Regions from separate parts of the Streptomyces sp. NPDC006551 genome, predicted to be linked through region 1. Evidence: riboswitches for the same ligand, from Rfam matches in the RefSeq annotation. Region 1 holds a riboswitch; each other region holds the start of a gene.

Region 1 (4,459 bases):
CAGTGCGAACGAGCACGCCGCACCCACGAACGCCCCGCCGGAGATCGACAGCGCCCCGCCGCCGACACCGAGCACCACGACCACGACGGCGCCGGTCGACGCGCCGGAGGAGACGCCCAGCACGAAAGGGTCGGCGAGCGGGTTGCGCAGCAGGGCCTGCATCACCGTGCCGCATACGGCGAGTCCGGCGCCGCAGACGGCGGCGAGCAGCGTGCGGGGCAGCCGCAGGTTCCACACGATGCCGTCCCGGATCGGCGAGAGGTCCGAGGCCCCACAGCCGAGTCGGGCCGCCACGACGGACCAGACGTCCGCGACACGGATGCTCGCCGGGCCGATGGTGATCGCCAGCGCGACGGAGACGACGAGCAGCGTGAGACCGGCGACCCACAGCAAGGGCCGCCCGAGCCCGCGTATCGCGGCAGGAGACGACACGGAGCCGGGGTCGGAACCCGAAACCGAAGGCGAAATGGTCGTCGTGGCCGTGGCCGTGGCCGTGGCCGTGGCCGAAGTCGAGCCCGTGTCGGCGTCCCCGGTGTCGGAGGCCGGGGCCGCGGCCGGCCCGCTCCCGGTCACTTCGCGAGGCCGTACGCACGCAGCGCCGCCGCCACCTTCTCCACGCCCTCGACGGTACGGATGGTGGGGTTCATCGCCTGGCCACTGAGCAGGACGTAGCGCTTTCGCTTCACCGCCGTCATGTTCCTGGTGACCGGATGGGACTCCAGGAACTCGATCTTCTTCGCGGCGGACTCGGCCGTCTGCGACTTGCGCGTCAGGTCGCCGATCACCAGGACGTCGGGATCGCGGTCGGCGACGGTCTCCCAGTTGATCTGCGGCCACTCCTCGCGCGTGTCGTCGAAGACGTTCTTCGCCCCGAGCGTACGGGTGATGATGCCGGGCGCCCCGCAACAGCCCGCCATGTAGGGGGACTCGGAGTTGGCGAACCAGTAGAGGAGACTGACGTCCCGGAAGTCGTGCGCGGAAGTCGCCTTCGCCACGCGGGACTTCAGATCGGCGACGAGTCGCTCGCCCCGGTCCGGCACGCCGAAGATCCTGGCCAGGTCGCGTACCTCGCCGTAGACCGTGTCCATCGTCAGCGGTTCGGTGCGTACGCCGTCGCCGTCACCGCTGTTGTCCTTGCCGGCGCAGTCGGTGGGGGAGAGGTAGGTGGGGACGCCGAGCTTCGCGAACTGCTCGCGTGGGGCCACACCGCCCTTGCCGAGGGTGAAGGTGAAGGAGGCGGCGGCGAAGTCGGGCTCGGCGTCCAGGACCCTCTCGAAGGAGGGGTAGCGGTCGGCCAGCCGCTCCACCTTCGCGTTCTCCTCCTCCAGGCCCTTCAGCACCGGGTCCGTCCAGGTGGCGGTCCCCGCCATCCGGTCGGCGAGACCGAGGGAGAGCAGGATCTCGGCCGCGCCCTGGTCGAGCGCGACGGCCCGCCGCGGCGGACGATCGACCCGGACCCGCTGACCGCAGTTGTCCAGGGTGACGGGATGGCCGGCGGCGGCGCCGTCCTTCGCCGACCCCTGAGCGGTGGAGGCGGCGGGCCCGCCGCCACAGCCGGTCAACATCAGGGCGCCGGCCAGGAACAGCGCGGCAGGGCGGACGGGGTGTGCGAGTGGCACGGGAACTTCCTCTGCGGCCAGGGCTCATACGCGGAGCCTGTCGTACGGTGCTCCCTCCGACGACCCACGCCGCGGAGGGCGCCAGCAGGTCTTCGGACTCGGGGTCAGCCGGACGAAGCGCCTTCCCGGGCCTGTTTCACGCCGCCCAGTGGCCGTTGCTCCGCCCGTCGCCCTCACCGCTGCGCGTCAGCTCCGGATTCCCACCGGATTCCCTGACCCGTGCACACACGAATGCGTACTCAGGTGCGACTGGCGTCGGCAAGCTATCACGGGCGCTCGGACCGTCCCGTACCCGGACGCGCCGACCGTGCCCCACGTCACGGCCCGCGAGCCCCGCGGACGAGCGCCGGCGTGGTCCCGCCGACGTCCGCCCCGCGCCGCTCTTTCCTCACCGTTCTCCTGGCGAACGGTGCCCGAGATCAAGGCTCGTTGATCTGCCATGGCGCTTTCGAGGCCCGTCGGACATGCCCTAGTCGAGGGTGTCCGGGTCCGGGCCCGTGCGCAGGCCGCGGTCCAGGGTGGCGATCGCCGTCATCTCGTCGGGCGTGAGTGTGAAGTCGAAGACGTCGATGTTCTCGCGGATGCGGGCCGGGGTGACGGACTTCGGTATGACGATGTTCCCGAGCTGGAGGTGCCATCGCAGCACCACCTGGGCCGGGGACTTGCCGTGGCGCGCGGCGATCTCACGCAGCACGGCGTCGTCCAGGACGGCACCCTGGGCGAGCGGGCTCCAGGCCTCGGTGGCGATGCCGTGTTCGGCGTGGAGGCCGCGCAGTTCGCGCTGCTGGAGGCCGGGGTGGAGCTCGACCTGGTTGACGGCCGGGACGAGCGTGGAGCCTTCCAGGAGCCGGTCGAGGTGCGCGGGCAGGAAGTTGGAGACTCCGGCGGCCCGGACACGGCCGTCGGCGGCCAGCTTCTCGAGGGCCCGCCACGTCTCCTGGAACAGGCCGCGGCCGGGGGCGGGCCAGTGGATCAGGTACAGGTCGACGTGGTCGAGGCCGAGCTTGGCGAGACTGTCGTCGAATGCCTTCAGCGTGGCGTCGTACCCCTGGTCGGCGTTCCACACCTTGGTGGTGACGAAGAGGTCCTCGCGGGCGATGCCGGAGGTGGCCAGCGCGCGGCCGACGCCGGTCTCGTTGCCGTAGATCGCGGCGGTGTCGATGGAGCGGTAGCCGGCCTCCAGGGCGGCGGTGACGGCGGCGGTGGTCTCGTCGTCGGGGACCTGGAAGACGCCGAAGCCGAGCTGCGGGATCTCCACGCCGTTGTTGAGCGTGACGGTGGGGACAGAGGTCATGACGTGCCGGATCTTTCCTGGGAGGGGGAGGGGTGTCGGCTTCGGAGCGCGGCTGGTGCCGTGCCGCGGATCGGTGACGGCCGTGTACCGGAGCGCTGTACCGGAGAAACGGCGCCACCCCAGGCGGCGGCGCGATCGACGCACTCGTAAGCCGGGAGTTCTGGCGTCGACGATAATTGCGTACGCGGGTTACATGCAAGCGGGCATACGTGCGTACGCGCTTAAGCGTTGTGCGCATGTGTCGGTCGCGGCCCGAGGGGCGAGAGAAAGCCCGCGCTTGCAACTAACGCGCGTGTGCAAGTATTGTGGACGCAAGCAAAGCGCCTCTGCAAATTTTTTGGAAGGTACTCCTCATGCCGCTCGCGCTTCTCGCCCTCGCGATGGGGGCCTTCGGAATCGGCACGACAGAATTCGTGATCATGGGCTTGCTGCCCGACGTCGCGGCCGATTTCGGTGTCTCCATCCCCACCGCCGGCTTCCTCGTCACCGGCTACGCCCTCGGTGTCGTCGTGGGCGCACCGCTGCTGACCGTGCTCGGCACCAAGGTGACCCGCAAGCGGATGCTGATGGTCCTCATGGGGTTGTTCGTGCTCGGCAACGCCCTGTCCGCCGTCGCCCCCAGCTTCGGCCTCATGGTGGCCGGCCGGATCGTCGCCTCGCTCGCCCACGGTGCCTTCTTCGGGATCGGCTCGGTCGTGGCGGCCGAGCTGGTCGCACCGGAGAAGAAGGCCGGCGCCATCGCCATGATGTTCACGGGCCTCACCGTCGCCAATGTCGTCGGCGTCCCCGGCGGCACCCTCATCGGCCACGCCATCGGCTGGCGCACCACGTTCGTCATCGTCGCCGCACTCGGCGTCGTGGGTCTCCTCGGTATCGCCCGGCTCGTCCCGGACACGCCGAAGCCCGAAGGCGTACGCGTACGGCACGAACTGGCCGCGTTCAAGAACGCCCAGGTGCTCCTGGCCATGGCGATGACCGTGCTCGGCTTCGGCGGAGTCTTCGCCGCCATCACCTACATCGCCCCCATGATGACCGAGGTCGCCGGCTACGCCGAGTCCTCCGTCACCTGGCTGCTGGTCCTGTTCGGCCTCGGCATGGTCGTGGGCAACCTCGTCGGCGGCAGGTACGCCGACCGCAGGCTGATGCCGATGCTCTTCATCTCCCTCGGCGCACTCGCCGTCGTCCTGGCGCTGTTCACGGTCACGGCGCACGACAAGGTCCTCGCGGCGATCTCCATCGCGCTCGTCGGCGCCCTCGGCTTCGCCACCGTGCCCCCGCTGCAGAAGCGGGTCCTCGACCACGCGCACGGGGCGCCGACCCTCGCCTCCGCCGTCAACATCGGTGCCTTCAACCTCGGCAACGCGCTCGCCGCCTGGCTCGGTGGCCTGGTCATCGCCGCGGGCCTCGGCTACACCGCGCCCAACTGGGTCGGTGCCGCCCTGGCCGCCGCCGCGCTCCTGCTGGCCTTCGTCTCGGCAGGCCTCGAGCGCCGTGACCGGGTGGCGGGCCGGGGTGTGACGGGGGACGTCGTCGCCGGTCAGACCGG
Region 2 (4,459 bases), on a different contig from region 1:
CCGGCGTGCAGCGGACCTTCCGGCGCCAGGGCGACGAAGCCGCGCGCTCCTCCCACCTCGAACAGCAGCGGCACCGCGCCCGTCACACAGAAACCCAGCGGGATCCGGAACGCCCGCCACAGCTGACGACCGGGCACTCCGGCGGGACCGAGGAGCACCGCGAGGGTGACCGCCGCGACCAGGACGGCGCCCGGCCACGGCGGCAGACAGACCGCGCACAGCGTCAGGCCGAAGCCCAGCGCGGCCTTCTCGCACGGGTGACGGCGGCGCCAGCGACTGCTGTGCGCCGCCGCGTCGATCGGCAGCATCGAGGCCTACTCGTCGCCCGGGGCCCGCGACCCCATCGCCGCCTGCGCCGCCCGCGTCTCCCGCGCCCCCTGGGAGCTCGGCGCGTCCTGCGCCGCCGGCGGAACCTTCGCCGCCGCCCGCTCCTCGCCCTGCCGACGCCCGCGCCGCAGACCGAAGTAGTACGCGAGGACACCGGCGCCGATGGCCGCCTGGAGCGCGAACAGCGCCGACTCGACCTCGCCGGACGGAGGCTCGTACAGCGGGCTGAACCACGGCTCGTAATCGGGCCGGATCTCCGTGATCGCGGCCTCCGCCTCGGCGTCGGCCCCCGCGAACGGCTCCTCCTTGTGGTCGCCGAGCCCCAGGACCAGCGGCAGCACCGCCAGCGCGGCGACGGCGAGCAGCAGCAGGGCGTTGATCTTCGTGTTCCTGCTCATCGGGCGACCGCCTCCGTGGTCTCGCTCTTCCCGGCACCGGGAAGCAGCACCCCGAGCCGGGTCAGATCCCCCTTGCTCGACTGCGCCAGCAGACGCATCACGAGCACCGTGAGCAGACCCTCGCTCACCGCGAGCGGCAGCTGCGTGACGGCGAAGATCCCGCCGAACTTCGCCAGCGCGCCGAGCATGCCGCTGGCCGGGTCCGGGAACGCCAGCGCCAGCTGCACGCTGGTGACGCAGTACGTGGACAGGTCGGCGACGAACGCGCCGAAGAACACGCTCACCATCAGCGGCACGTCGAACCGGCGCAGCAGCCGGTACGCCCCGTACCCGGCCCACGGCCCGACGACAGCCATCGAGAAGACGTTGGCGCCGAGGGTGGTGAGTCCGCCGTGGGCCAGGAGCAGCGCCTGGAAGAGCAGCGTGATCGTGCCGAGGACCGCCATCACGGGCGGCCGGAACAGGATCGCGCCGAGGCCCGTGCCGGTGGGGTGCGAGCAACTGCCCGTCACCGACGGAATCTTGAGCGCGGACAGGACGAAGGTGAAGGCGCCGGAGGCGCCCAGCAACAGGGTGGATTCGGGATGGGCCTTGACCTCACGGGTCAGGGCCCGGACCCCGTGGACGACGAACGGCGCGGACGCGACGCCCCAGGCGGCCGCGTGCACAGGGGGCAGATACCCCTCGGCGATATGCATGGTTGGGAGACCCTCTCCAGCACCTCGTGGATGGACAACGCACCTTGGCCGGTCTCCTGGCTGACGGTCATGCCGCCCGGACTCCGCCTTCCCACACCGCAACGGTCTCCCGCGGTGGTGCAGTGGCTCCCCTGAGGGTTCTCCCCAAGGGGGTGGAGCCGGACCTCCCGATCACAGTGGCGAGGGCCGCACCGGTACTGCACCGGTTTCCCGTACACCAAGGCCCTGCGACACTAGTGCGTTGACCAGGTACATCACAACACGGTCGCCTCCCGGTACGGCCCGTGAGGGGCGGTCGCCCCCCGCCCGCTCACCCCTTCCGGTACGTGTACGCCTCCGCGGCCGCGGCCTCCACGGCGTCCAGGTCCCCGCCCGCCGTCGCCGTGACGAGGGCGGCGATCGCGCCCTCCACTAAGGGCGCGTCCACGAGCCGCGCCCCCTCGGGCAGCTCGTCGCCCTCGGCGAGCAGCGCCTTGACGGTCAGTACGGCGCTGCCGAGATCGACGAGAAGGGCCACCCCGCGCCCCGGTCGACCGCCTTCGCAGCCTCGGCGATCAGCTCGGAGCTGGTGCCGAGGCCGCCGTCCGGGGTGCCGCCGGCGGGCGCGATCGGTGCGGAGGGACCGCCGCCCGAGAGAGCCTGGGCGAGTTCGGCCACGGCCGCGGCGACGGCGGCGCTGTGCGAGACGAGGACGATGCCGACCTGCCCGCTCATCCGGCCACCTCCGCGAGGGCGGCGATCAGCAGCGCGGACGAGGTGGCCCCTGGGTCCTGGTGCCCGATCGACCGTTCGCCCAGATAGCTGGCGCGGCCCTTGCGGGCCTGCAGCGGTACGGTCGCGAGCGCGCCCTCCTCGGCCGCCGTCCGGGCCGCCCCGAAGGACTCGCGCAGCGCCTCCGCAGCCGGAACGAGCGCGTCCAGCATCGTCTTGTCGCCGACCTGAGCCCCGCCGAGCTGGGCGACGGCGGCGACCCCGGCGGCCAGCGCGTCGGCGAACGTCTCGCGGGTCACGGCCCCGGCGTCGCCGAGCGCCTTGCCCGTGCGGCGCAGAAGCGTCCCGTACAGCGGCCCGGAGGCGCCACCGACGGTGGAGATCAATTGCCGTCCGGCGGTGGTGAGTACGGCCCCGGGTGTGGCGGGCGGCTCCTTCTCCAGGACGTCCGTCACGGCGGCGAACCCCCGCTTCAGATTGGAGCCGTGGTCGGCGTCGCCGATCGCCGAGTCGAGCTCGGTGAGACGGTCGGCCTCACGGTCGACGGCGGCAGCGGCGACGCTCAGCCAGCGCTGGAAGAAGGCGGCATCGAGCTCGTTCGCCTCGGTCGCTTCAGTCACTTCGGCCACTCTCCTTCTCACCGGCCCCAGCGGAGGGCGGGCGTCTGCACGGGCGCGTCCCACAGACGTAGCAGCTCCTCGTCGGCCTCGCAGAGCGTGACCGAGCAGCCGGCCATGTCGAGGGAGGTCACGTAGTTCCCGACCAGGGTGCGGGCGACCGGGATCCCGCGCTCGTTCAGCACGCGCTGCACCTCGGCGTTGAACCCGTACAGTTCGAGCAGCGGGGTGGCGCCCATGCCGTTCACCAGCGCCAGGACCGGGCCGGACGGCCGCAGGTCGTCCAGTACGGCATCGACGGCGAAGTCCGCGATCTCCCGCGAGGTCATCATCCGGCGCCGCTCGCGTCCCGGCTCACCGTGGATCCCGATCCCCAACTCCAGCTCGCCCTCCGGGAGATCGAAGGTCGGGCTGCCCTTGGCGGGCGTGCTGCAGGCGCTCAGCGCGACCCCGAAGGACCGCGACCGCTCGTTCACCCGCCGAGCGATCGCCTCCACTCGCTCAAGTGGCGCGCCCTCCTCGGCGGCGGCCCCCGCGATCTTCTCCACGAACAGCGTGGCCCCCGTCCCGCGCCGCCCGGCGGTGTAGAGGCTGTCCGTCACGGCCACGTCGTCGTCGACCAGGACCTTGGCGATCTGGACGCCCTCGTCCTCGGCGAGCTCGGCCGCCATCTCGAAATTGAGCACGTCCCCGGTGTAGTTCTTGACGACGAACAGCACCCCGGCCCCACTGTCCACCGCGGCGGCTGCCCGCACCATCTGATCGGGCACGGGCGAGGTGAACACCTCCCCGGGACACGCCGCCGCGAGCATCCCCGGCCCCACGAACCCCCCGTGCAACGGCTCATGCCCGGACCCGCCCCCGGACACCAGCGCCACCTTCCCGGCGACGGGCGCGTCCCGCCGCAGCACGACACGGTTCTCGACATCCACCGTGAGCTCGGGATGCGCGGCGGCCATCCCGCGCAGCGCGTCGGCGACGACGGTCTCCGGGACGTTGATCAGCATTCTCATCGGTACCTCCTGGTAGGGCTGACAGGTAGGCGCCCGACCTGTGTCACCAGGTCAGGTTCGGGGTCGGCGCTTGTCGGTCGTGGCGGTCCGTGTGTCGGCAGTATCGACCTTGCGGCAGCGAAGGTCACGTTGCCGACTGCTCGAACTCCTTCGATCCCCAAGTGGCTTGACGAAGGAGAGGGTTGACAGGTGCATGATGTATAGGGGTGCGGGGGCATAACGTCGGAAGGCACCGGAGGATCGGCCATCCGACCACCCCGGTCGACCAGGTACCAGCGCCGCTCTTCCCGCACTCTCGGTCCCGCCGGGTTCCGAGTCCCCCACGAGTGAAGGAGCAGCAATGCCGCTCTGTACATGGCTGAAGGCGGGCACCTTAGCCGCGACGGTCGTCCTGGCAACGGCGACGGGGGCGAACGCCACGCCCGCGTCGGAGCCGTCGGCGGTGAGCGCGTCGGCGGTGGTGACACTTCGTTACGACGACAGCCGGGCCGGCGGTTGGGAGTCCGCGATCGCGGCCGGAGTCGCCTCATGGAACGCGAACGTCGACAATGTCAGACTGGTCGAGGCCGCGCCGGGCACCCGCGCCGAAATCGTGATCGTGGCCACCACCGGCTGGCCCCGGGCCACCCTCGGCCCCGTCCGTCCGGGCGGCCAGGTCCGCGTCGAGCTCGGGAGCCAGGCGGTGGCCCAGGGTT
Region 3 (4,459 bases), on a different contig from region 1:
TCGTCGATGCCGAGACCGTGCGCGTACGGCAGCACACCGAACGTCCGGCGTCCGGTCAGGTCGTACAGCATGTCGAGGCCGGGCTCCAGCAGGGTCACATCGCCCCGGAACTTGTTCACGAGATAGCCCGCGATCAGCTCCTGGTCCTCGGGGGCGAGCAGCGCCGTCGTCCCGAAGAACTGGGCGAACACCCCGCCCCGGTCGATGTCGCCGACCACCAGCACGGGCAGCCGCGCGGCCCGCGCGATGCCCATGTTCACGATGTCCGTGCGCCGCAGGTTGATCTCGGCCGGACTGCCCGCCCCTTCGCAGATCACGGCGTCATAGCTGCCCCGCAGCTCCTCCAGACAGGCGAGGACCGGCTCGAAGAGCTCCTTCTGCCGGCCTCCGTGCAGCCTCTTCCCGGGGGCCACTGCGCCTGACTGCGGCTGCGCCGCGGGCCCAGACCCCCCGAAGAACCCGCGGGCGCTCAGCTCACCCACCGGCTTGCCCATCAGCACGACCTGGCTGGAGCGGTCGCTGCCCGGTTTGAGCAGCACCGGGTTCATCAGCGCCGTCGGCTCCACCCGCGCGGCCTGCGCCTGCATCGCCTGCGCCCGGCCGATCTCCGCGCCCTCCCTGGTCACGAAGGAGTTCAGGGACATGTTCTGGCCCTTGAACGGCGCCACCTTCACGCCCTTGCGGACCAGCCAGCGGCAGATCCCCGCCGTGACGACGCTCTTGCCCGCGTCGGACGTGGTCCCTGCGACCAGCAGCCCGCCTCCCCGCCGTCCGCTCCTCATGCGCTCCTCCGCTTCATGGCGCCCACCACGATCCTTCCGGCCACACAGGCCGCCAGCGTCAGTCCGGTCACCCGGCGCGACAGCCGTACCGCCCGCTCGATGTCCGCCACTTCCACGTCCCGGCCCGCGCCGTTGAGCACCGGCCGGTGCTCGACCCGTCCGCCGTACGAGAGGGTCCCCCCGAGCCGTACGCCGAGCGCTCCCGCGAACGAGGCCTCGACCGGGCCGGCGTTGGGGCTCGGGTGCTTGGCCGCGTCGGCCCGCCACGCCCGCAGAGCCCCCCGGGGATCGCCGCCCGCTACGGTCGCGAGCGCGGCCGTCAGCCGCGCCCCCGGCCAGCCGGCCACGTCGTCGAGGCGGGCCGAGGCCCAGCCGAAGCGGCGGTACTGCGGGGACTTGTGGCCGACCATCGCGTCCAGGGTGTTCACGGCCCGGAAGCCGACGAGGCCCGGGATCCCGGCGACCGCACCCCAGACCAGGGCGCCGACGACCGCGTCGGAGGTGTTCTCGGCGACGGACTCCACGACCGCGCGGGCCATCGCCGGGCCGTCCAGGGCCTGCGGGTCGCGGCCGCACAGACGCGGCAGCCGCTCGCGGGCCACGTCCAGGTCGCCGGCTGCCAGCGCTCCGCCGATGGCACGGGCCTCCCGGCCCAGCGTCGTACCGCCGACGACGGCCCACACGGAGGCGGCGGTCAGGGCGGCGGAGGCGACGGGCCGGTCCCGTACGGCGCGTGCGGCCAGCGCCGCGGCTCCGGCGGCGCCACCCGCGCAGACGGCGGTGTGCAGCGCGCCCCAGCCGCGGTGGTCGCGCAGGAGGAGCCGTTCGACGGCGCCGGCGGCCCGTCCGAATCCGGCGACCGGATGGCCGCGGCGCGGGTCGCCGATCAGCAGGTCCGCGAGCAGGCCGGAGGCGGCTCCGTACGCGAAGACGCCCGTGGACGCGAATACACCGGTGGCAGCTCTGCGGCCAGGCATGGCGCTATGTCCTCACTCAGGGTCCGCGCCCTGGCTCGACGTGACCGGCGGTGAGAGTTCCTGGCTCCCGGGGATCAGCTCCCCGGTCACAGTGGCGGGACCGCGCCGGATTCGCACCGGACTTCCTCTTCTGCCGCCGTAATGGCCCCGGAAGTCCACCACGCAGCGCGAACACCCGTCAACTCACCCTTGACCTGCGGCGGGAGAGTGTGCGAAGCCCCACAACACGACGGCTGGGCGCGCCGCACCTTCCGGTGCCACACGCCCAGCCGTTGTTTCGCCGATCGGTCAGACGACGATCAGATAGATGCCGAACGCGACGGCCGCCGCGCAGAGCGCGAAGCAGGCGTACGCGCCGGTGCGCGCCAGGGTGGCGGAGCCCCCCTGGGTGGCGGCCTGCTCCTGCTTGGAGAGGCCGACGATGCCGAGGGTGAACAGGCCCACGAGGGCGACGGTCGCCACGAGGCTGACTCCGAAGACGGAGCCGAGAGCTGCCCAGTCGATCTTCATGCTGATGTCCCTTGTTCCTTACACCGTGGCCGTGGCGGTCGGGGCGGCCGGATCGGCGGGGGCCGGCGACGGGATCGTCGCCTTCAGGTCGTCGGTGAGGGTCCCGGCCGGGGGCGGGGTGACGGCCGCGATGGCGGTGGTCACGACGCCGGGGGCCTCGTCCTCGGTCTCGTTGACGTTGGTGTGGTCGACGACCTGGCGGCGGGAGATGAACCAGATCGCGGTGCAGGAGGCGATCAGGAAGGCGGCGACGGCCATGACGCCCCAGTCGCCCTGCCGGGTGACGTACTCCGAGAGCGCGGCGACCAGGCCGGCGGCGGGGAGGGTCAGGCCCCAGGCGACGAACATCCGGGTGGCGGTGGACCAGCGGACCACCCCGCCCTTGCGGCCCAGGCCCGCGCCCATGACGGCGCCGGAGCAGGAGTGCGTGGTCGACAGGGAGAAGCCGAGGTTGGAGGAGGCCAGGATGACGGCCGCGGCGCTGGTCTGGGCGGCGAAGCCCTGCTGCGGCTGGAGGTCCGTGAGGCCCTTGCCCATGGTCCGGATGATGCGCCAGCCGCCCAGGTAGGTGCCGAGCGCGATCGCCGTACCGGCGGAGACGATCACCCAGACCGGCGGGTTGGAGCCCGGGGCCAGGATGCCGCCGGCGACCAGGGCCAGGGTGATGATGCCCATGGTCTTCTGGGCGTCGTTGGTGCCGTGGGCGAGCGACACGAGGCCGGCGGAGGTGATCTGGCCGGCGCGGTAGCCCTTGTCGGTGGTCTTCCGGTCGGCGTTCCTGCCGAGCCGGTACGTCAGCCGGGAGGCGAGCATCGCCGCGAGGCCCGCGACCAGCGGCGCGGCGACGGCCGGGATGAGGACCTTGGTGACGACCACTCCGCCGTTGACGCCGCCGAGGCCGACCGAGGCGATCGTCGCGCCGATGAGGCCACCCATGAGGGCGTGGGACGAGCTGGACGGCAGACCGACCAGCCAGGTCAGAAGGTTCCAGAGGATCGCGCCGACGAGCGCGGCGAAGATGACTTCGGGCTGGATGCCTTCTTCGTTCACGAGACCGCTGGAGATCGTCTTGGCGACCTCCACGGAGAGGAACGCGCCGATCAGGTTCAGCACGGCGGACATGGCCACCGCCGTCTTGGGCTTCATCGCGCCGGTCGAGATGGTCGTCGCCATCGCGTTGGCGGTGTCGTGGAAACCGTTCGTGAAATCGAACACGAGAGCTGTCACGACCACAATCGTGAGCAGCAGCGTGATGTGTTCCATTTACCCAGGCAATCGTTTGACGTCAGTGGCTCGCCGAACGTAGGCAACCTGGGTGAACGGAAGATGAACTGGGTCGGGCGGTGTGGTGACCCGAACCGGGGTCCCGGCATTCCGCTCAGCGGTTCGGGAGGACCTTCGCGTCCACGATGTGGACCTGTGCGACCCGGGGTAAGCCGTGTCCTTACGGGGCGGACCGGACATCCGTCCCTGGCGTCCCTCGAGCGCCGTGTCAGCCCGTGGACGCCGACGGACCGGATCAGCCGACCGAGGGACCCGCGAAAGAGATCCATGTCACTCTCCCGGGGGCGCCGTACGGGTCCGCCGGGTGGCGGCCCGCCCCCGCCCTGACCACACTGGGACGGTGCGCCCGGCTCATACGACGGCAGCGGCCGTCACCACTTTGATCGGTGTCGGCGCGGCCGCGGTGGCGGTCGGCCGGTACGCGGGCGACGCCGCCCTCAAGGCGGCGTCCGGACGGCCCCTGCCCGGCGACCCCCGGCTCACCGTGCACGCCACCGGCCCCGGCAGGGTCACCCTCACCCGCAGCCTCGCCTCCCTGCGCCCCGGGACGTACGGCATCGAGGGCCCCGACTTCCACGGGTTCGTCGGGCCCGTCCTCGACCGGGTCCCGCACACCGCCGACACCGTCGTACGCCGTCTGGAGCGGGTCGAGCTCGGCACGCTCGAGGCCGGCGCCCGGGTCCGGCTCACCCCGGAGCTGCACTCCGGCACCCCCCGTACCGCGCTCGGTGTCGTGTACGAGGACGTCGAGATCCCCGGCGAGCTCGGCACCCTGCCCGGCTGGCTGATCCCCGGCCCCCGCCCCACCTGGGTGATCGCCCTGCACGGCCTCGGGACCACCCGCCGGCACCCCCTCAATCTCGTCCCCTTCCTCTCCCGGCGGCAGATCCCCGTCCTGTGCGTCGC

The links. Region 1 has a riboswitch for cobalamin ahead of ABZY12_RS21335 (ABC transporter substrate-binding protein). Riboswitches for the same ligand answer to the same signal wherever they lie in the genome.
Region 2: linked by a shared signal. The riboswitch ahead of ABZY12_RS20435 (energy-coupling factor ABC transporter permease) and the one ahead of ABZY12_RS21335 (ABC transporter substrate-binding protein) in region 1 are both predicted to bind cobalamin.
Region 3: linked by a shared signal. The riboswitch ahead of ABZY12_RS14880 (cobalamin biosynthesis protein) and the one ahead of ABZY12_RS21335 (ABC transporter substrate-binding protein) in region 1 are both predicted to bind cobalamin.

What each region holds. Positions count from the first base shown of each region.
Region 1 covers NZ_JBEXOT010000024.1:23,891-28,349, reverse strand. The annotation lists gene ABZY12_RS21340 (iron chelate uptake ABC transporter family permease subunit) at 1-432, opposite strand, end outside; gene ABZY12_RS21335 (ABC transporter substrate-binding protein) at 570-1,619, opposite strand; cobalamin riboswitch at 1,685-1,888, opposite strand; gene ABZY12_RS21330 (aldo/keto reductase) at 2,089-2,913, opposite strand; gene ABZY12_RS21325 (MFS transporter) at 3,267-4,459, shown strand, end outside.
Region 2 covers NZ_JBEXOT010000022.1:39,372-43,830, forward strand. The annotation lists gene cbiQ (cobalt ECF transporter T component CbiQ) at 1-308, opposite strand, end outside; gene ABZY12_RS20430 (energy-coupling factor ABC transporter substrate-binding protein) at 315-725, opposite strand; gene ABZY12_RS20435 (energy-coupling factor ABC transporter permease) at 722-1,423, opposite strand; cobalamin riboswitch at 1,452-1,688, opposite strand; partial or broken gene ABZY12_RS20440 (PTS fructose transporter subunit IIA) at 1,734-2,137, opposite strand; gene dhaL (dihydroxyacetone kinase subunit DhaL) at 2,134-2,763, opposite strand; gene dhaK (dihydroxyacetone kinase subunit DhaK) at 2,772-3,764, opposite strand; gene ABZY12_RS20455 (snapalysin family zinc-dependent metalloprotease) at 4,105-4,459, shown strand, end outside.
Region 3 covers NZ_JBEXOT010000012.1:104,306-108,764, forward strand. The annotation lists gene ABZY12_RS14875 (cobyric acid synthase) at 1-782, opposite strand, end outside; gene ABZY12_RS14880 (cobalamin biosynthesis protein) at 779-1,759, opposite strand; cobalamin riboswitch at 1,793-1,935, opposite strand; gene ABZY12_RS14885 (hypothetical protein) at 2,048-2,269, opposite strand; gene ABZY12_RS14890 (inorganic phosphate transporter) at 2,288-3,532, opposite strand; gene ABZY12_RS14895 (hypothetical protein) at 3,894-4,459, shown strand, end outside.